DNA from 3 places in the Bradyrhizobium sp. HKCCYLRH1034 genome. Region 2 is predicted to be linked to each of the others. Evidence: predicted binding sites of a transcription regulator. Region 2 holds the regulator's gene; each other region holds the start of a gene.
What was found. Region 2 encodes PhoB, which activates phosphate uptake and scavenging genes when phosphate is short. Its sites were predicted from a motif close to TGTCATNNANCTGTCAT; they were not measured.
Positions count from the first base shown of each region.

Region 1: a site for PhoB is predicted at 2,378-2,394, ahead of ACQR0W_RS26655 (DUF2794 domain-containing protein). Genes of this name have one in related genera too.
Region 3: a site for PhoB is predicted at 3,367-3,383, ahead of ugpB (sn-glycerol-3-phosphate ABC transporter substrate-binding protein UgpB). Genes of this name have one in related genera too.

Region 1 is NZ_JBNPUW010000013.1:101,968-109,141, forward strand. Features, by position in the region: gene acnA (aconitate hydratase AcnA) at 1-1,014, shown strand, start outside; gene ACQR0W_RS26650 (DUF1223 domain-containing protein) at 1,203-1,985, shown strand; gene ACQR0W_RS26655 (DUF2794 domain-containing protein) at 2,406-2,771, shown strand; gene ACQR0W_RS26660 (GNAT family N-acetyltransferase) at 2,817-3,344, opposite strand; gene ACQR0W_RS26665 (Bax inhibitor-1/YccA family protein) at 3,501-4,292, opposite strand; gene ACQR0W_RS26670 (ABC transporter permease) at 4,557-7,127, opposite strand; gene ACQR0W_RS26675 (ABC transporter ATP-binding protein) at 7,124-7,174, opposite strand, start outside.
Region 2 is NZ_JBNPUW010000009.1:313,680-320,853, reverse strand. Features, by position in the region: gene pstA (phosphate ABC transporter permease PstA) at 1-785, shown strand, start outside; gene pstB (phosphate ABC transporter ATP-binding protein PstB) at 782-1,603, shown strand; gene phoU (phosphate signaling complex protein PhoU) at 1,634-2,350, shown strand; gene phoB (phosphate regulon transcriptional regulator PhoB) at 2,367-3,074, shown strand; gene ACQR0W_RS22980 (trypsin-like serine protease) at 3,222-4,538, shown strand; gene ACQR0W_RS22975 (HoxN/HupN/NixA family nickel/cobalt transporter) at 4,715-5,836, shown strand; gene ACQR0W_RS22970 (HupU protein) at 5,852-6,868, shown strand; gene ACQR0W_RS22965 (nickel-dependent hydrogenase large subunit) at 6,865-7,174, shown strand, end outside.
Region 3 is NZ_JBNPUW010000003.1:527,107-534,280, reverse strand. Features, by position in the region: gene ACQR0W_RS09430 (sn-glycerol-3-phosphate import ATP-binding protein UgpC) at 1-100, opposite strand, end outside; gene ugpE (sn-glycerol-3-phosphate ABC transporter permease UgpE) at 214-1,062, opposite strand; gene ugpA (sn-glycerol-3-phosphate ABC transporter permease UgpA) at 1,062-1,943, opposite strand; gene ugpB (sn-glycerol-3-phosphate ABC transporter substrate-binding protein UgpB) at 1,994-3,313, opposite strand; gene ACQR0W_RS09410 (CaiB/BaiF CoA transferase family protein) at 3,516-4,718, opposite strand; gene ACQR0W_RS09405 (organic hydroperoxide resistance protein) at 4,840-5,265, opposite strand; gene ACQR0W_RS09400 (MarR family winged helix-turn-helix transcriptional regulator) at 5,435-5,896, shown strand; gene ACQR0W_RS09395 (GIY-YIG nuclease family protein) at 5,904-6,140, opposite strand; tRNA gene ACQR0W_RS09390 (tRNA-Ala) at 6,556-6,631, opposite strand; gene ACQR0W_RS09385 (TIGR02300 family protein) at 6,713-7,117, opposite strand.

The sequences.
Region 1 (7,174 bases), on a different contig from region 2:
GGCACCGTGACCAAGGATCTTTCGGTCGAGCCGATCGGCATCGGCAAGGACAAGAAGCCGGTCTACCTGAAGGACATCTGGCCGACGACCAAGGAGGTCAACGACTTCGTCAAGAAGTTCGTCAAGGCGTCGATCTTCAAGAAGCGCTACGCCGACGTGTTCAAGGGCGACACCAACTGGCGCAAGATCAAGACGGTCGAGAGCGAGACCTATCGCTGGAACATGTCGTCGACCTACGTGCAGAACCCGCCGTATTTCGAGGGCATGAAGAAGGAGCCCGAGCCGATCAAGGACATCGTCGAGGCCCGCGTGCTGGCGCTGTTCGGCGACAAGATCACGACCGACCACATCTCGCCGGCCGGTTCGATCAAGCTGACTTCGCCTGCCGGCAAGTTCCTTAGCGAACACCAGGTCCGCCCGGCGGACTTCAACCAGTATGGCACGCGCCGCGGCAATCACGAGATCATGATGCGCGGCACCTTCGCCAACATCCGCATCAAGAACTTCATGCTCAAGGGTGCCGACGGCAACATTCCCGAGGGCGGCCTGACCAAGCACTGGCCCGACGGCGAGCAGATGTCGATCTACGACGCCGCGATGAAGTATCAGGAAGAGGGCGTGCCGCTGGTGGTGTTCGCCGGCGCCGAATACGGCAACGGTTCGTCGCGCGACTGGGCCGCCAAAGGTACCCGGCTGCTGGGCGTCCGTGCCGTGATCTGCCAGAGCTTCGAGCGCATCCATCGCTCCAATCTGGTGGGTATGGGCGTGCTGCCGCTCACCTTCCAGGAAGGCACGTCCTGGTCCTCGCTCGGCCTCAAGGGCGACGAGAAGGTTACCATCAAGGGCCTGCAGGGCGACCTGAAGCCGCGCCAAACCCTGACCGCCGAGATCGTCTCGGCCGACGGTGCGGCGCAGCAGGTGCCGCTGCTCTGCCGGATCGATACGCTCGACGAGCTCGACTACTACCGCAACGGCGGCATCCTGCACTACGTGCTGCGCAAGCTCGCCGCTTAACCAACGCGCGATGCGACAGTTTGGCTCACTCTGAAGTGAGTAGCGGGTGATGAAGGAGGCGGCCTATGACAAAGGCCGCCTCTTTTGCATTTTCGGTTTGTTAACTACGAGGACGGCATCGCGGATGCAGTGATGCACAGGGCGCAGCGGACGGTGGTCCAGACGGGACAGTGGCGATGAGTGGACAGATGTCGTGGTGGTCGCGCGCAGCGCTGAGTGTCTGTGCGGTCATCGCTTTCGTCCGGCCCGCTGCGTCCGATCCCCGTGCGGTGATCGAACTCTTCACCTCGCAAGGCTGTTCGTCCTGCCCGCCGGCTGACAAGATCCTCGGCGAGCTCGCCAGAGATCCTTCGGTCATCGCGCTGTCCCTGCCGATAGACTACTGGGACTATCTCGGCTGGAAGGACACGCTGGCCGACTCCCGCTTCACGGCCCGGCAGCGGGCCTATTCTCGTGCGCGCGGCGACCGCGAGGTCTATACGCCGCAGGCGGTGGTCAACGGCTCCGTGCATGTGATCGGCAGCGACCGCGAGGCGATCGAGGGCGCCATCGAGGAGACCGTCCAGGGTGGCAGCGTGATGTCGGTGCCGGTGAGGCTGTCGGTCGACGGCCAGGACCTTACTGTCTCCGTGGCCGCGGCCAACGACCAGATGCCGCGCAAGCACGGCGAGGTCTGGGTCTGCTCGATCTCGCGGGTGGTCCCGATCTCGGTCGGCCGCGGCGAGAACAGCGGCCGTGATCTGACCTATTACAACGTCGTTCGCGGGCTTCAGAAGCTGGGTGACTGGAATGGGTCGCCGGTCAGATGGAGCGTGCCGCTGGAGAAGATCGCCCGCGAGGGCGTCGATGGCACCGTCGTCTATGTGCAGGACGGCAGTCGCGACCGCCCTGGGCCGATGCTCGGGGCCGCCTTTTCCGAGTTGCCGTTGGGCGGACGGGCTTCAGCAACAGCGCGCGGTCCCGAGCGCTGATCTTCCGTCGTCCTGATCTTCGTTTTCGCTGACCTGCGTTGGGCGCGTCACGTCCGTGCGACGGCGTGTCCCGACAATCTTACGCGCAGCTCACGCCAGAAAAGCAAAAGGACCAACTTGCGTTGGCCCTTTGCCTTACTTGTGAATAGACCCGATCCTGACGACCCCGGGGGGCTGGGGGCTGAGGAATCCGGAACCGAAAGGACCGGGCCAACGCACACGAATCTTATGCCGAAGGTCGGGGGCGGTCGGTGGGCGGAAAGACGGCGCGATTATGATTCTGCTAACGATCCCGTGACGCTTGCGTGTTCGCGGAACCGACGGCCTCGCAGGCTCGGTCGAACTTCAACAACGAAAACGGCCCCTTGCGGCTTCTGCCGGATGGCGCGATCATGTCACACGGATGACAGGAGGACGCCAATGAACCTCACGCCGGAGGACGCCGACCCCAGCGAGAACCGCGCGGCGGCGCGCAGTGCGGCCGCAGCGCCGAGCCGGGTGACGTTCGACCGCCTGGAGCTGAACCGCATCCTGAACCTCTACGGCCGCATGGTCGCCGACGGTGAGTGGCGCGACTATTCAATCGACTTCCTGCGTGACCGGGCCGTCTTCTCCGTGTTTCGCCGGGCGTCCGAGGTGCCGATCTACCGCATCGAGAAGGATCCGCGTCTCGCACGCAAGCAGGGCATGTACAGCGTGATCTCGGCCACCGGGCTGATCCTGCGCCGCGGCCACGAGCTCGAGCGCGTGCTGCTGGTGATCGCGCCCAAACCAGCCCTGGTCTGATCCCACGCGCTCCGGCTTGATCATGACATTCCGATTGGCGTTGCCTTACGCCGGGACGTCGCTGCTCCCGGCCCCGAGCGGGCGCTGCATCATCACAGTATCGAGCCAGCGGCCGAATTTCAGGCCGACGCTCGGGTGGGTGCCGATCATCTGGAAGCCGCAGGCGGTATGCAGCCCGACCGAGCCGGAATTGGCGGAGTCGCCGATGACGGCGATCATCTGGCGAAAGCCTCCCTCCTCACAGGCGTCGATCAGCCGCCGCATCAGGCGCATCCCGATGCCGCGACGCTGGCTGGCGGGAGCGAGATAGACCGAGTTCTCCACCGTGAAGCGATAGGCAGGGCGGGGCCGGTAGGGCCCGGCATAGGCATAGCCCACCACCTCTCCGTCCAGCAGGGCAGCGAAATAGGGGAAGCCGCCGTCGCGGAGCGCCCGGAAGCGGCGCGTCATCTCCGCCAGATCCGGAGGGTCGAGCTCGAAGGTGGCCGTGCCCTCGCGGACGGCTTGGCCGTAGATGGCGGTGATGGCGGGAAGGTCGGCCTCCTGGGTGGGCCGGATTTCAATGTCGGACATAGGGGGGAAGCATACCCAGGCGGACGCGGCGATCAATCCGGCCTCGCGGCATGGCTGCCGCTGCGGCTTTGCGCCGGTCGCAATCGGGGTTTGCGCAAACGAAAAGCCCCGGCGGTGAGGCCGGGGCTTCGAAGGTCGCTCGTTCGAGCGGTTGGATCAGTCGCGCTGTCCGAGCAACTGCAGCAGCAGCGTGAACAGGTTGATGAAGTTCAAGTACAGCGACAGGGCGCCGGTGATTGCCGCGCGCTCCGCGATGTCGCCGCCCGCGGAAGCGTAGCCGTAGATGTACTCGTTCTTCAGACGCTGCGTGTCCCAGGCGGTCAGGCCGGCGAACACGAACACGCCGATCACCGAGACGATGAACTGCAGCATCGAGCTCGCCAGGAACAGGTTCACGAGGCTCGCCAGCACGATGCCGATCAGGCCCATGAACAGGAACGAGCCCATGCCCGTCATGTCACGCTTGGTCGTGTAGCCGTAGAGGCTCAGCGCGCCGAACGTCGCCGCGGTGATGAAGAACACCCGCACGATCGAGGTGTGGGTGTACACCAAGAAGATCGACGACAGCGAGATGCCCATCAAGGCCGAGAACACCCAGAACAGGATCTGTGCGGTCGACGGCGCCAAGCGGTTGATGCCGGCCGAGATCGCGAACACCATGACCAGGGGGGCCAGGATGAACAGCCACTTCAGCGGGCTCACGAACATCGCGTAGCCGAACTGCGTCAGATAGGCGTTACCGAACTTGAACACGCCGGCCGCCGGATCGCCGGTCACCGACGCCATGTAGACGCCCAGTGCCGCAAGGCCGGTGATGGCCAGGCCGATGCTCATGTAATTGTAGATGCGCAGCATGTAGGCGCGCAGACCGGCGTCGACGGTCGCGGCATCGGCGCGCCCGGCCACCCGGCCAAAGGGTGAAGCATAGTTGCGGTCTAGGTCCGACATGGTCGATTCCCGTTGGTTGCCCGGCAGCCCGGTCCTGACAGGACCGTTGGCCGGTTCTCGAAAAACCCTATCTCATACCCACTGCTGCAGATATTAAATTTGCGTCATCGGCAAATTCGCCATCTTTTGGCAGGTCTCTGAGCCCATTCCCTAGATGGGAAACTAGCATATCTGCCGCAAGCTTCCACGCGCGGCTGAATGTCGCTCCGCGCGCGTCCCAGCCGCAGAAATCGCGTTAACCGTGCGGCATGAGCGCGCAAGCCGCTACAGATTCCGAAGAACCGTCGCGGGCTTCTGGTTGAGCGCCAGCAGCGTGCCGGCCAGACCGAGGCCGACCGTCACGATCAGCGCGGCTACGACGACCAGCGCGGCGCTGCCGGCCTGCCAGGCGAAGCTCAACGTCATCAGCCGGGTCACGATCAGCCAGGCGGACACCGAGCCGGCGATGACGCCGAACGCGGCGGTGGCAAACCCGATCATCAGATATTCCAGCGCGTAGGCGCCGAGCAGCCGCAGCCTTGTCGCGCCCAGGGTCTTCAGGATGACGGCATCGTAGACCCGGTGGCGGTGGCCGGCTGCCAGCGCGCCGCCCAGCACCAGGATGGCCGAGATCAGCGTCACCGCACTGGCGCCGCGGATGGCGAGCGCGAGGTTGGAGACCACCGAGCCCACCGTCTCCATCACCTCGCGGACCCGCACGCTGGTCACCATCGGGAAGGCGTCGGCCACCTTGCGGATGACACGGGCATCCTCGGCGGTATCGGAGCGCGCTTCGGTGAGGGTGGCGACATGGGTGTGCGGCGCTCCCTTGAAGGCATTCGGGGAGAACACCAGCACGAAATTGATGCCGAGCCCCTGCCAGTCGATGGTGCGCATGTTGCCGATCCGCGCCGTGATGTCGCGTCCGAGCACGTTGACCACGATGTCGTCACCGAGCTTGAGGCCGAGACCGTCGGCGATCCGCTTCTCGATCGAAACCAGCGGCGGGCCGCTGTAGGTCTCGCCCCACCACTCACCCTCGACGACCTTGGATCCTTTGGGAACCTCGGCGGTATAGGTCAGGCCCCGGTCGCTCTGCAGCACCCATTCGGTGTCAGTTGTCGCCTTGAGGTCCTCGGCGCGCACGCCGCGGGCGGAGACGATGCGCCCGCGCAGCATCGGCACGTCTTCGACAGTGGATTGAGGGGCGAGGTCCCTGAGGAAGTCGCGGAAGCGGTCGGCCTCGCCGGAGGGGACGTCGATGAAGAAAAACGACGGCGCCTGTTCCGGCAGTTGAGCCAGGAACTGGCGTCGCAGATTGCCGTCGATCTGGGTAATCGTGACCAGCACGGCGAGTCCCAGCCCGAGCGACAGCACCACGGACGGTGTCAGCGCGCCCGGGCGATAGATATTGCTGACCGCCAGCCGCAGCATCGGGAAGCGGCTGCGCGGCAGGGCGCGCGCAATCGCCATCACCGCGGCGGCAATGCCGCGCAACAGCACGAACACCAGCGCGGCGGCGACGACGAACACGGCTGCGATGCGCTTGTCGTAGGACAGGCCGATCACGACTGCGATCAGCAGCGCGACGGTGCCCGCGATCAGCACCAGATAGCTCCAGCGCGGACGGTGCCATTCGGCGATAACCGCCTCGCGGAACAACGCCGCCACCGGCACGTCGCGTATGCGCCCGAGCGGCCACAGACCGAACGCCAGTGCGGTGAGCAGACCATAGACGAAGGACAGCACCAGCTCGTCCGAATGAATGGCCGGGATCACGGGCAGCGGCAGGATGTTGCCGAACAGCCCGACGATGGCAAACGGCAGGGCCGCCCCGGCGCTGAGGCCGATGATCGAACCGATCGTGGCGAGCACCATCACCTGCACGAGGTAGATGCCGAACACGTCGCGGCTGGTGGCGCCGAGGGCCTTGAAGGCCGCGATCACCTCGGTCCGACGGTCGACATGGCTCTTGACCGCATTGGCGACGCCGACGCCGCCGACCAGCAGGGCGGCGAGACCGACCAGGGTGAGGAACTGGGTGAAGCGGCCGATCGTCCGCTCCAGTTGCGGCGAGGCGTTGCTGCGGCTGCGGATCTCCCATCCGGCCGAGGGCAGCGTCAGGCGGGTATCGGCGATGAAGGACGCCGCCGCGTGGTCGTCCTTGGCATTGTCGGGCAGCCGGACCCGGTAGGTCCAGCGCACCAGGCTGCCCGGCTGCAGCAGCGGCGTGGCCCGCAGGCCCGCCTCGCTGATCAGGAAGCGCGGCCCGAGGCCGATGCCGCCGGACAATTTGTCGGGCTCGGCCTGCAGCGCGCTGCGAATCTGGAAGCGGACCGTGTCGATGGTGACGGTGTCGCCGATCCTCAGATCGAGCCGAGCCAGCAGCGCCGGATCCGCCGCAGCTCCGTAGACGCCGTCGCGCTCGGCCAGGATGTCGGCCATCGGCAGATCTGGCTGGAGCTCGGCCTTGCCGAGCAGCGGATAGGCGTTGTCGACCGCCTTCAGCTCGACCAGCGCCAGCTTGGCGTCGCCCGAGCGCACCATGGCGCGCAGGGTCGCAGCCAGCGACAGCGTTCCACGCGAGCGCAGGAAGTCGATCTCCTCCGGCTTGGCCTCGCGCTGGAACAGTGAAAAGGCAACGTCGCCGCCGAGCAGCGTGCGTCCTTCGCGAACCAGGCCGTCGTTGAGGCTCGCCGCCACCGAGCCGACACCGGCAATGGCGAGCACGCCGAGCGCGATGCAGGCGATGAAGACGTAGAAGCCGCGCAGGCCTCCCCGCAGCTCGCGCAGCGCGTAGCGCACGGGCAGTGCGGCCATGCGGCCGCCGGCGATCGGTTCAGCGACGGTGGTCATGCGAGGGCCGGCTCGTGCGCGCCGCCGTCGGCTTCGATCCGCCCCGA
Region 2 (7,174 bases):
CCGCCGCGATGTTCGGCGTCACCTGGCTGGCGCTGATCCTGTTCACGCTGTTCTATAACGGACTCGCCGGCCTCAGCCTGCAGGTTTTTGCCGCCGACACGCCACCGCCCGGCTCCAGCGAAGGCGGCCTGCGCAACGCCATCGTCGGCTCCTTGATCATGACGATCATCGGCGTCGGCATCGGCGCGCCGCTCGGCCTGTTCGCCGGCACCTATCTCGCCGAATACGGCCGCAACGACCGCCTGACCTCGGTGATCCGCTTCATCAACGACATCCTGCTGTCGGCGCCCTCGATCATCATCGGCCTGTTCATCTATGGTGCGGTCGTGGTGCCGATGGGCGGCTTCTCGGCACTCGCGGGTTCCCTTGCATTGGCGGTCATCGTGATCCCGGTGGTGCTGCGCACCACCGAGGACATGCTGCTGCTCGTGCCCAACCCGCTGCGCGAGGCGGCGTCTGCGCTCGGCCTGCCGCGCTCGCTGGTGATCCGCCGCATCGCCTATCGGGCGGCGCGCTCGGGCCTCATCACCGGCGTGCTGCTGGCGACCGCCCGCGTCGCCGGCGAGACCGCGCCTCTGCTGTTCACCGCGCTGTCGAACCAGTTCTGGAGCCTCAACCTTTCCAAGACGATGGCGAACCTGCCCGTCACCATCAACAATTTCGTCCAGAGCCCTTATGCCTACTGGAAACAACTGGCCTGGAGCGGAGCCCTTCTCATCACTCTGGCCGTGCTCGCCCTGAACATCGGTGCACGCATTCTCGGCGCCGAGAGGAACACCAAATGACCGAACTGTCCGTCTCCGTCAGTCAGCCCAATCACGCTCTTCACGGCAAGGCGCTTCCGGATGCGCCGGCCAAGGTGACCGCGCGCAACCTCAACTTCTACTACGGCGACCATCATGCGCTGAAGAACATCAACCTGTCGCTGGGCACCAACCGCGTCACCGCGTTCATCGGCCCGTCCGGCTGCGGCAAGTCCACGCTGCTGCGCATCTTCAACCGGATGTACGATCTCTATCCGGGGCAGCGGGCGACCGGGCAGCTGATGCTCGACAACACCAACATCCTCGATCCCAAGCTCGATCTGAACCTGCTGCGTGCCCGGGTCGGCATGGTGTTCCAGAAGCCGACGCCGTTCCCGATGACAATCTACGAGAACATCGCCTTCGGCATCCGGCTCTATGAGAAGATCTCCAAGTCGGAGATGGACGACCGGGTCGAGAAGGCGCTGCGCGGCGGCGCGCTGTGGAACGAGGTCAAGGACAAGCTCAACGCTTCGGGCCTGTCGCTGTCAGGCGGCCAGCAGCAGCGGCTGTGCATCGCGCGTACCGTGGCGGTCCGGCCGGAGGTGATCCTGTTCGACGAGCCGTGCTCGGCGCTCGATCCGATCTCGACCGCCAAGGTCGAGGAGCTGATCCAGGAACTCGCCGAAAACTATACGATCGCCATCGTGACGCATAACATGCAGCAGGCGGCGCGCGTCTCCGACAAGACCGCCTTCATGTATCTCGGCGAGCTGATCGAGTTCGACGACACCAGCAAGATCTTCACCTCGCCGAGTGATCGGCGGACCCAGGATTACATCACCGGCCGGTTCGGCTGACGCCGACGACATTGTCTTCAGGAGATCATCATGGCCAGTGAACATACCGCCAAGGCGTTCGACAGCGATCTGCAGGACCTCACCCGTCTGGTATCGGAGATGGGCGGCCTCGCCGAGCGGCTGATCGTCGATTCCGTCGATGCGCTGGTGCGGCGCGACATCGCGCTCGGCCAGAAGGTGGTCGCCACCGACGCCGAGGTCGACAAGCTGCAACGCATCATCGAGGAGCGCGCCGTTCTTACCATCGCCCGGCGACAGCCGATGGCGGTCGACCTGCGTGAGATCGTCGGCGCGATGCGCGTGGCGACCGATCTGGAGCGCATCGGCGACCTCGCCAAGAACATCGGCAAGCGCGTCGCGGCGCTGGAGAGCGACTTCCATCCGCTGAAGCTGATCCGCGGGCTCGAGCACATGACCGATCTCGTGCAGTCGCAGGTCAAGACGGTGCTGGACGCCTATGCCGCGCACGATTTGCCGGCGGCGATGACGGTGTGGAAGGGCGATGAGGAAGTCGATGCCATCTGCACCTCGCTGTTCCGCGAGCTCCTGACCTACATGATGGAGGATCCGCGCAACATTTCGTTCTGCATCCACCTGATGTTCTGCGCCAAGAACATCGAGCGCATCGGCGATCATGCGACCAACATCGCCGAGACGGTGTTCTATATGATCGAAGGCCAGCAGATCATGGACAAGCGCCCGAAGGGCGACATGACGAGCTTCGCATCGACGATCCCCGGCAACTGAGAGAGACGGTTCAGACATGGGCGCCCGAATTCTGGTGGTGGAGGACGAGGAGGCGCTGACGACGCTGCTGCGCTACAACCTCGAGGCCGAAGGCTACGAGGTCGAGACCGTGGCGCGCGGCGACGAAGCCGACACGCGCTTGAAGGAGCGTGTTCCCGATCTCGTCGTGCTCGACTGGATGCTGCCGGGCCTGTCCGGCATCGAGCTGTGCCGCCGCCTGCGGGCGCGGACCGAGACCCGGCAGTTGCCGATCATCATGCTCACCGCACGCGGCGAGGAGAGCGAGCGCGTGCGCGGCCTCGCGACCGGCGCCGACGACTACATCGTCAAGCCGTTCTCGGTGCCGGAGCTTCTGGCGCGGGTGAAAGGCCTGCTGCGGCGGGCGAGTCCGGAGCGGCTGGCGACCGTGCTGTCCTATGGCGACATCGAGCTCGACCGCGAGAAGCGCCGCGTGGCGCGCTCTGGTAGGCCGATCGATCTCGGCCCGACCGAATACCGCCTGCTCGAGTTCTTCCTGGAGCATCCCGGCCGCGTGTTCAGCCGCGAGCAGCTGCTCGACAGTGTCTGGGGCCGCGACATCTACATCGACGAGCGCACCGTCGACGTCCATATCGGCCGCCTGCGCAAGCTGCTCAATCCCGGCCGCGAGCAGGACCCGATCCGCACCGTGCGCGGCGCCGGTTATGCGCTCGATGATCGCTTCGCCAAGAGCGAGCAGGTGTAAGGGGCGATCGGGCGTGAGGACGCAGCAGGTGTGAGACGCGAGGCGGCCCGATTGAGGAGATCGCGGTCCGCTTTCCGCCACGCCGCCGCCGTCTTGATCGTGTCTGCTTCGTGGCCCGTCACGATGTTTCGGTCCCAGCGGACGCCCTTGATCAAGACCATCATCATATCTCTTGCCGTGCTGCTCGGCGGCGCGGCGGGCGCCACGGCCGCCGAGCTCGAAGACGCGGTCGCGGCGGCAGGCAACGGGCAGCATGCGGCGGCGATGCGACGGCTGCTGCCGCTGGCCGCCAAGGGCGATGCGCGGGCGCAGTTCGACGTCGGCTTCATGCACGCCTTCGGCTGGGGCCAACCGCGCAACCCCGCCGAGGCGCTGGCGTGGTACCGCAAGGCCGCCGATCAGGGGCTCGCCGTCGCGCAGCACTATCTCGGCATCGCCTACGTCAATGGCGAAGGTGTTGCGAGCAATTACGGCGAAGCCGGCCGCTGGTTCAGCCGCGCCGCGGCGCAGGGCTTCGCCCAGTCCCAATACATGCTCGGCCTGATGCTGCTCGACGGCCGCGGTGTGAAACAGGACGTCGTGCAGGGCTATGCCTGGCTGGTGATGGCGGGCCGTAGCGGCGTGCGATCGGCCGGCCGCGACGTGCAGCGGGTCAAGTTGACCGAGCCGCAGCGCGTCCAGGCTCAGAGTGCCATTGCGGCCTGGCGGCCGAAGCCGGAATCGGCGGAGGCCGGCATCGCCGCTCCGCGTCCGGAGCAACTGCTCGGGCTCGACCGCCACATCGGCGAGGTCGTCGATCCCACCTCGTGGCCGGCGTCGTCGATCGGCGTCGTCACCGTCGCGCAATACTCGACCGGCGGCTGGTGCACCGGCACGCTGGTCGCGCCGCGCGTCGTGCTCACCGCGGCGCATTGCGTGTTCAACGGCGTGGCGCAGGTCAGCCCCGGCAACGTCCGCTTCCTGGCCGGCATGAACAGGGGCACGCCGGCGGCATCGTCGGTCGCCGACAAGCTGATCGTGGCGCCTGATTTCGTCCCGACCCGGCACGACAGGTGGTCGCTCGACCGCTCGCCCGCCGATTGGGCGCTGATCGTGCTGAAGGACGCGCTGCCGTCGAAGCCGGTTGAGGTCAGGGCGCTGACGCGCGAGGAATTGCAGGCTGCGACCACGGCCGGAACCATCTCCGAGATCGGCTATGGCCAGGAGCGGCGCTATTCGCCGACCGGCCAGCGCAATTGCAGCGCCGGCATGACCAAGGACGGGATGCTGCTGACGGTGCATTGCCTCGCCAATTTCGGCTATTCGGGCTCCCCCATCATGGCCGAAGTCGGCGGACAGCCGGCCGTGGTCGGCATCTTCTCGGCGTTCCACGAGGAGACCCGGCTGATGTTCGCCGCCCCCGCGAGCCAGTTCGAGGCGGTCGTGCGGCGCGAGATCGCGGCACAGAGTGCCTCGGCGCGGTGAGCGAAGGAGGGGCGAGAGAAGAAGATGTCCCGCCGCTGGTCATGATCTGTGCGTGACTGGATAGCGGGTTGCCAAGCGAGAGGGCAATCCGGGAAGGGCCGCCCACGTTTTCCTGCAGCTTTTGCCTGCAGCGGGGGGCTTTACCGAACTGGCCTGGCTCTTGCTATAGTCCGAGTATGACGATTGTTCAAATTGATCATCCTCGTGCCCCTCGGCTGCTGTGGTGGCGATCGCAGCCCGGCCGCAACGTTGCGCTCGTCGGCGGGCTGGTCGCCGCCAACGCGCTCGCCTGGGCCTGGGCGTTCGCGCTCTACGCCGACCGGCCCGCCATCGTCGGCACCGCGATGCTGGCCTGGCTGCTCGGACTGCGCCATGCGGTCGATGCGGATCACATCGCGGCGATCGACAACGTCGTGCGGAAGCTGGTGCAGGACGGTAGCGCCCCGCGCGCCGCCGGCCTGTATTTTGCGCTCGGCCATTCCAGCGTCGTCGTCATCGCCACCATCGTCGTGAGCCTCATCGCCGGCGCCGACCTCCTGGATGAAGAGAGCGCGATCAGGGCGATCGGCGGCGTCATCGGCACGTCGGTGTCGGCCGGCTTCCTGCTGCTGATCGCGTTGGCGAACCTCATTCTGTTCGTGAACCTCTGGCGCCGCGCCGCACAGCCGCAGTCCGAGATGGAAACCGCCGGAAGCCCCGGACGGGGCATCCTCATCCGCCTGCTGCGCCCCGTGCTCCGCCTGGTGGGACGCGCCTGGCACATGTATCCGCTCGGTTTCCTGTTCGGTCTCGGCTTCGACACTGCGAGCGAGATCGGGCTTCTCAGCCTGTCGGCGACCGAGGCCGCGCGCGGCGCGAGTCTTGCGCACGTGCTGGTGTTTCCGGCGCTGTTCGCGGCGGCGATGGCCACCGTCGACACCGCCGACAGCATGCTGATGGTCGGCGCCTATCGCTGGGCGCTGACCGATCCCGCACGCAAGCTGCGCTATAACCTCGTGATCACCGGCGCCTCTGTCGCGATCGCGCTGGTGATCGGCGGCTTCGAGGCGATCACGCTGTTGGCGCCGCGGCTTGGCCTGACCGGGGGATGGACGAGGGTCGCCACCGCGCTGGGCGACGATGTCGCCAATCTCGGGATCGTCGCGATTGGCCTGTTCGGACTGATCTGGGCGATCGCCATGCTGCTCGGTCGCAGCCAGCGCGGTTCCGAGGCTATGCCCGGGGAAGCGCTTGCCAGTGTTCATGCGGGGGCGCTAAACCCGCCGGTGATACGAAGCGGAACGCTTAAGACGGGCTAGGAGCGGGGCCTTATGATGGTCGGCTCTGAGGGAACGATCAGGATGCTATGGCTGCAGGGTGCGAGCTGCGGCGGCTGCACCATGTCGATCCTGGAAAGCGGCGCGTCCGGCTGGTTCGACGAATTGCGCCAATCCGGCATCGATCTGGTGTGGCATCCCTCCGTCAGCGAGCAGACAGGGGACGAGGTCCTGGAGCTGTTGGAGGCGATCCGCGACGGTCGCGAGCGGCTCGATCTGCTGGTGCTCGAAGGCTCGGTGGCGCGCGGACCTGGCCTGACCGGCCGCTTCAACATGCTCGCCGGCACCAACCGCTCGATCTATCACTGGCTGCTCGATCTGGCGCCGCTGGCCGACTACGTCGTTGCCGTCGGCAGTTGCGCCGCCTATGGCGGCATTCCTGCTGCCGGCATCAACCCGACCGATGCGGTCGGATTGCAGTTCGAGGGCAGCGACATCGGCGGCGCGCTCGGCGCGGGCTTCCGCTCGAAACGCGGGCTGCCGGTGATCAACGTCGCAGGCTGTGCGCCGCATCCGGGTTGGATGATGGAAAGCCTGCTGGCGCTCACCTCGGGCGATCTGTCGGCAGACGGCCTCGACGCAGTCGGCCGTCCGACCTTCATCGCCAATCACCTGGCGCATCACGGCTGCTCGCGCAACGAGTTCTACGAGTTCAAGGCGAGCGCGGAGACGATGTCGGAGCGCGGCTGCCTGATGGAGCATCTCGGCTGCCGCGCGACGCAAGCGGTCGGCGACTGCAATCAGCGCTCGTGGAACGGCGGCGGCTCCTGCACCAAGGGCGGCTACGCCTGCATCGCCTGCACCTCGCCGGGCTTCGAGAGCGCGCAGAACTATCTGCAGACGGCCAAGCTCGCCGGCATTCCCGTGGGGCTTCCGACCGACATGCCCAAGGCCTGGTTCGTCGCGCTCGCAGCGCTGTCGAAATCGGCCACGCCGCGTCGCGTCCGAGTCAATGCGACGGCGGATCATGTCGTGGTGCCGCCGGGCCGTGCCGGCGACAAGCGCCGTCCATGACGCGGATCACGGTCGGACCGTTCAATCGTGTCGAAGGCGATCTCGAGGTCAGGCTCGATATCGAGAGCGGTCGCGTCACGAGGGCGGAGGTGACGGCGCCGCTCTATCGCGGCTTCGAGCAGATCCTGGAGGGGCGGCCGTCGCTGGACGCCCTGGTGATCGCACCGCGAATCTGCGGCATCTGCTCGGTGTCGCAATCGATCGCCGCCGCCGCGGCGTTGCGCCAGGCCATGGGTATTGCGGCAGCGCCAAACGGCGTCCTCGCGGCCAACATCGCGCACGCGGCCGAGAACGCAGCCGACCATC
Region 3 (7,174 bases), on a different contig from region 2:
CGCAGAACTGACCGTCGCCGACATCGACATCGACGCCTTTGATGGCTTCGAAGCCGCCCTGGTAGACCTTGCGGACGTTGCGGAGGGTGACGTTGGCCATTGGTGGTTACCTAGCGAATAGCGAATGGGGAGTGGCGAATAGGGAAGGGGACGAAGCGAGCCGTTGCGCGAACATCCCTATTCGCCACTCGCCATTCGCTATTCGCCCCTTCGTCACTTTTCCGTCTCCACCAGCCCCTTGACGAACAGGCGCTGCATGACGACGACGACGAACACCGGCGGCAGCATCGCGAGCACGGCCGTCGCCATCACGATCGGCCACTCGGTCAGCGCGTCGGTCGTCGTGATCATCTTGCGGATGCCGATCTGGATGGTCTGCATGTCGTCGCGCGTCGTGATCAGCAGCGGCCAGAGATATTGGTTCCAGCCGAGGATGAACAGGATCACGAACAGCGCCGCCATGTTGGTGCGCGACAGCGGCAGCAGGGTGTCCCAGAAGAAGCGGAACGGCCCGGCGCCGTCGATGCGGGACGCCTCCAGCAGCTCGTCCGGCACCGTCATGAAGAACTGGCGGAACAGCAGCGTGGCGGTGGCGGACGCGATCAGCGGCAGCGCGAGCCCGGCATAACTGTCGAGCATGTGGAGGTCGGCGACGATCTTGTAGGTCGGATAGATGCGCACCTCGACCGGCAGCATGAGGGTGATGAAGATGAGCCAGAAGATCGCCATGCGGAACGGGAAGCGGAAGTAGACGACCGCATAGGCCGAGATGATCGAGATCGCGATCTTGCCGACGGCGATCAGCAGCGCCATGACCAGCGAGTTCAAAAGCATGGTCGCAACCGGCTCGCGGGTCGAGCCGCTCGTGCCAACGAAGATCGTCTGATAGTAGGTCGACAGGAAGTGCCCGCCAGGCAGCAGCGACATCTGCCCGTTGGCGATCACCGCATTGTCCTGCGTCGAGGCGACGAATGCGAGATAGACCGGGAACGCGACGATCGCGATTCCGATCCACAGGATGGCGTGCGCGACGTAGCGTCGAATGCCTTCTTGCTCGACCATCAGTAGGTCACCTTGCGCTCGACGAAGCGGAACTGGATCGCCGTCAGCACGATGACGATGACCATCAGAACGACGGATTGTGCGGCCGACGAGCCGAGATTGCCGCCGAGCAGGCCATCGGTATAGACCTTGTAGACCAGCGTCTCGGTGGATTTGCCAGGACCACCGCGGGTCATCGTGTCGATGATGCCGAAGGTCTCGAAGAAGGCGTAGACGATGTTGATGACCAGCAGGAAGAAGATGGTCGGTGACAGCAGCGGGAAGGTCACGGTCCAGAACCGCCGCATCGGCCGCGCGCCGTCGATCGCGGCCGCCTCGAGCACGCTCCGGGGGATGCTCTGCAGCCCGGCGAGGAAGAACAGGAAGTTGTAGGAGATCTGCTTCCAGGCGGCCGCGAGGATGATCTGCAGCGCCGCCTGGTCGCCGTCGAGCAGCGGATTCCAGTCGATGCCAACAGCGCGCAGATAGCGCGAGATCACGCCGAGCGACGGGTGGAGCATGAAGATCCAGAGCACGCCCACCACCGGCGGCGCCACGGCATAGGGCCAGATCAGCAGCGTCCGGTACAGCGTGACGCCGCGCAACGGCTTATCCGCCATGACCGCGAGCAGCAGTGCGACCGACAGCGACGAGAGCGCGATCGCGAAGGAGAAGCCGAAGGTGCGGAGAATGGCCTGGAAATAGTCCGGCTGGCTGAGCAGGTCGGCGTAGTTCTCGAACCAGACGAAGCTCGTGGACAGGCCGAACGCGTCCTGCAGCAGGAACGACTGGATGACGGCCTGGATCGCGGGCCAATAGAAGAAGATCAGCACGATCGCGAGCTGGGGAGCGACCAGCACGAACGGCAGCAGTTTTGACTGAAAGATGGCGTTCTTCTGCATGGTCGGTCGGCGAACCGGCAGGCCGCGGGGCGGCCTGCCGGCTCATGGCCTCACTTCACGGCCGTCTTTTCGAACTGGCGCAGCATCTGGTTGCCGCGCTCGACGGCGGCGTCCAGCGCCTGCTTGGCGGTCTTCTTGCCGGCCAGGGCCTGCTCGATTTCCTCCGACCAGACGTCACGCAGCTGCACCATGTTGCCCAGACGCAGGCCGCGGGAATTCTCCGTCGGTTCCTTGTTGGTCAGTTCGAGCAGGGGCGTCTCCAGATAGGGCTGATCCTTGTAGAAGCCCTCGGCCTTGGCCTTGGCGTAGGCCGCCTTGGTGATCGGCAGATAGCCCGAGGCCTTGTGGATGTAGACCTGACGATCGGTGTCCGAGAGGAAGGTCAGGAACTTCGCCACGCCCTTGTATTCGTCCGCGCTCTTGCCGCCCATCACCCAGAGCGAGGCGCCGCCGATGATCGAGTTCTGCGGCGCGCCCTTGGCGTCCGGATAATACGGCATCGGCGCGGCGGTGAAGGCGAACTTGGCCTGGGCCTTGACGTTGCCGAAGAACGCCGACGAGGTCAGGTAGATCGGGCATTCGCCCGAGGTGAAGCGGCCCTCACCGGTGTTGGTGCGGCCGGCATAGTCGTAGGTCTTGTCCTTCTGCAGCTCGACCAGGTTTTCGAGATGCTTGACCTGCAGCGGACCGTTGAACTCCAGCACGGTGTCGAAGCCGTCGAGACCGTTCGCCTTGCTGGCCAGCGGCACGTTGTGCCAGGCGGAGAGCTGCTCGAGATTGACCCAGGTGACCCACGAGCCCGAGAAGCCGCAGGTCGCATGGCCGGCCGCCTTCAGCTTCTTGGCGGTCTCGAACAGTTCGGGCCAGGTCTTCGGGATCTCGGCGTTGACCTTCTTCAGCTCGTCGAGATTGACCCACATCACCGTGGAGGACGAGTTGAAGGGGAACGACAGCATCTCACCCTTGGAGGTCGAGTAGTAGCCCGTGATCGCAGGCAGATAGCTCTTCGGGTCGAACGTCTCGCCGGCGTCCTGCATCAGCTTGTAGACCGGCTTCACGGCGCCGGTGGCGGCCATCATGGTGGCGGTGCCGACCTCGAACACCTGCATGATGTGGGGCGCATTGCCCGCGCGGAAGGCGGCGATGCCGGCATTCATCGTGTCGGCGTAGTTGCCCTTGTAGGTCGGGACGACCTTGTAGTCGGACTGCGAGGCGTTGAAATCGTTGGCGAGCTTGACGATGACGTCGTTGTTGGCGCCGGTCATCGCATGCCACCACTGGATTTCGGTCACGGCATGCGCAGGTGCTGCGGCGCTCAGGACCAGCGTGACTGCCGCAGTCGCGGCCGTCCAGAATTGGCGAAGTGACATTAAAGAATACCTCCCGTGAAACGTCATCGGCGTCGCGGCCGTAGCAGCGCGAGATGACAGTTTCGTGAATGTATAACCGGTTGGATCGTCAGCGGAAAGCGCGTTCATCGCGGCGGAACGCAGCGACTTGCGGGAGACGGTGCCGCGCCGGGGCGATGCCCCGGCCGGCGCTGGCGGTGAGAGACGACAGGCTGATGGCGCCTCAGCGCTTGCGCTCGGCGCACACCGTGCCCTGGGACAGCAGCGCCTCGATCTCGCTCGGCGTGTAACCGAACTCGGTCAGCACCTCCTGCGCGTGCTGACTGAACTTCGGCGGGGTGGAGCGCAGGCTCGGCTTGGTGCGTTCGAGCCGGATCGGCGACGCGACGCCCTTGTACCAGTCCTTCTCGATGACATCGCCGCGGTAGATCGTGTGCGGATTGGTCAGCGCCTGGTCGATCTTCTGCACGGGTCCTGCCGGCAGACCGGCCGCGAGCAGCCGGTCGCACAGCGGCTCCGCCTCGAACTGGCTGAACACGGCGGCAAGCTCGGCGCGCAGCGCCTCGCGATTGGCGACGCGATCCTTGTTGCGGGCGAAGCGCGGATCGGTGCCGAGTTCGGGGCGGCCGATCTCCTTGGCGAGCTTGCGGAAGGTGCCGTCATTGCCGACGCCGATGAAGATATCGTCGGTCTTGGTCGCGAAGATCGCATACGGAACGAGGTTCGGGTGCTCGTTGCCGGTCAGCGACGGCGGCTTGCCATGCATGAAGTAGTTTGCGGTATGCGGATGCATGATCGCGAGACCGGTCTCATACAGCGTGACCTCGAGGAACTGACCGATGCCCGAGCGCTGCCGCTCCGACAGCGCCATCAGGATGCCGATCGCGGCATAGAGTCCGGTGGTGATGTCGACCAGCGGCACGCCGATCCGCATCGGTCCGCTCTGCGGCGAACCGGTCGCCGCGATCATGCCGGTCATCGCCTGGATGATCGCGTCGTAGCCGGGATTGCCGCCGCGCGGGCCATCCGCGCCGAAGCCGCAGATGCGGCAGTGCACCAGCTTGGGGAATGTCTCGCGCAGCGTGTCGCTGCCGATGCCCCATTTCTCCAAGGTGCCAGGCTTGAAGTTCTCGATCAGCACGTCGGCCGTCTCGAGCATCCGCATCAGCACGGCGCGGCCGCCCTCTGAGGCGAGATCGAGGCCGATCGAGCGCTTGTTGCGGTTGATCCCGACGAAATAGGCGGCGTCCTCATCGTGGAAGGGCGGACCCCAGTCACGCACCTCGTCGCCGGCCGGCGGCTCGACCTTGATCACGTCGGCGCCGTGATCGGCCAGGATCTGCGTGCAATAGGGGCCGCCGAGCACGCGCGTCAGATCGATCACGCGCAGGCCGGCCATGGCGCCGGGAGCAAATTGGGGTGTCATCGGATGTCGCGAGGTTGGTTTCAGCTCGCGATCATTAAGCATTGCTGCGGCGGCGGCGCAAACGGGGGCTGCCATGCGGCAGGACAACGGAGGCCGTCCTGCCGCATGACGGAATTGAAGCTCAGACGACGCTCAGCTTGACGTCGACATTGCCGCGCGTGGCGTTGGAATAGGGGCACACCTCGTGCGCCTTGGCGACCAGCGCTTCGGCGTCGGCCTTGGCGAGTCCGGGCAGCGACACTGCGAGCTCGACGGTGATGCCGAAGCCGCCTTCGGAGCGCGGGCCGATGCCGACCGTCGAGGTCACCGACGTGTCGGCGGGAACCTTGGGGCCGCCCTGCGAGCCGACGAACTTCATCGCGCCGATGAAGCAGGCTGCGTAGCCGGCCGCAAACAACTGCTCCGGATTGTTGCCGGCACCGCCGCCGCCGCCGAGCTCCTTCGGGGTGGAAAGCTTGACCTTGAGCGAGCCGTCGAGGGTAGCGGCTTCGCCGTCGCGGCCGCCGGTGGCCTTGGCGCTGGTCTTGTAGAGCACGTTCACGGACATGGGTGTCTCCTGGTTGGATGGACGAATTCAGCGCGGCCATATTGCACACAATTAGATTGTGTACAATATAATTGTTCGGTAGAAAATTCGTGATCGGTGCGCCGGGCCCGTTGTCGATCCGAGGCGTGCGGGCTCAAGATGCCGATAGGATCGACCTGTGGTGACCTCGATGCGAAAGAAGTCCGCGGCAGACCTGCCGCTCCAGCTCGGCAACCAGCTCTGCTTCGCAGTCTATTCGACCGCGCACGCCTTCAACCGCGTCTACAAGCCCCTGCTCGACCGCCTTGGCCTGACCTATCCGCAATATCTGGTCATGCTGGTGCTGTGGGAGCAGGACGGCTTGACGGTGAAGGACATCGGCGCGCGGCTGTTCCTCGACTCTGGCACGCTGACGCCGCTGCTGAAGCGGATGGAGGCTACGCACCTGATCAAGCGGACCCGGTCGGCGGAGGACGAGCGTCAGGTGATCGTCACCCTCACCGCCCAGGGCGCGGGCCTGCGCGACAAGGCAAGGTCGATCGTGCCGCCCGCGATCCTGGATGCGACGGGCTGCTCGATCGCCGAGCTGGCCGACCTGCACGGCAAGCTGGTGCGGCTGCGGGAGCGGCTCGATGCGGTTGTGGAGGGGTGAGGGGGCTCTAAAGGCGCTTCTTCGCGAAAGCCCGGCCTGAACCCGACTTGAGATATTTCTCGAAGGCAAATGCCTGCTTCACATCGCTGAAGGCAACGTAGGTCTTGAGCCGCCAAGGCCGAAACTTCGATGTGTGCGGGACTTCACCGGCATTGTGCTTCGTGACGCGGGCCGGAACGTCGTCGGTGATGCCTGCGTAGAAATGCTCGCCGTTGAGACTTTCCAGGATGTAAACGAACTTCATCGCAGGCCGCCCTCGACCCTTCACGGGCGCGAATGTGGCAGGTCGTGCTGCGTGGCGTCCAGAGCTTGGATGGGCTGAACTGCTCAGTCGACTGATGAAGGGGCATCATGGCCCGGAGCCTAGTCCGCCTTCGCCTTCCCGCCTCCGCCCAAGAGGGCTACGGCGTCCAGGCTACGGCGCGACAGCCTTCACTCGCTTCGCGCAACTGAGAGTTTGGGGTGGCTTGCCGAGCCGAAGCTCGCGAAGCGATGGGGAGAGAGCATTATCGCCCGGAGCCCAAGTCCGCCTTCGTCTTCCCGCCTCCGCCCAAGGGGGCTTCGGCGTCCAGACTACGGCGCGACAGCCTTCGCTCACTTCGCGCAACTGGCAGATTGGGGTGGCTTGCCGAGCCGAAGCTCGCGAAGCGAGCGAAGGCTGGTGGAGCCAGGCGGGATCGAACCGCCGACCTCTTGCATGCCATGCAAGCGCTCTCCCAGCTGAGCTATGGCCCCTGAACCGAGCCGGCGGTCTGGGTGACCGCCGGGGAGCACCGTGAACCACAGTTCGCGGCTGATCTCAAGTGTCTTCGACGATTATTCTTCGTCGCCGCCGACATCACCGATGATGTCGGTCACGTCCTCGTCGCCTTCTTCCTCGTCGGCGATGAAGGTCGAGTCGTCATCCTCGTCGTCGTCGAGCGTCTCGTCGATCTCGATGTCGTCCTCCGATTCGGGAACGACGGCCTTGACCTTGCCGGAGCTCTCCTCGGCGTCGGCCTCCTCGAGCGGCACCAGCTCCTCGGCCTCCGCGGGCTCGACCACGTCGGCCGCCGCAGCAGCGCGCGCAGCCTCGCCGCGCATGGCGCGGGTGGGCGCGATCGGCGCAATCGGCACGACCTCGCCGGTGTAGGGCGAAATCACCGGGTTCTTGTTGAGGTCGTAGAACTTTTTGCCCGTCGTCGGGCAAATGCGTTTGGTTCCGAGCTCGGATTTGGCCACGTGCAGGCGTCCTGGCAATGTCTGAAAAGCGGTGTCTCACTTGGCTAGTTGCCGCGC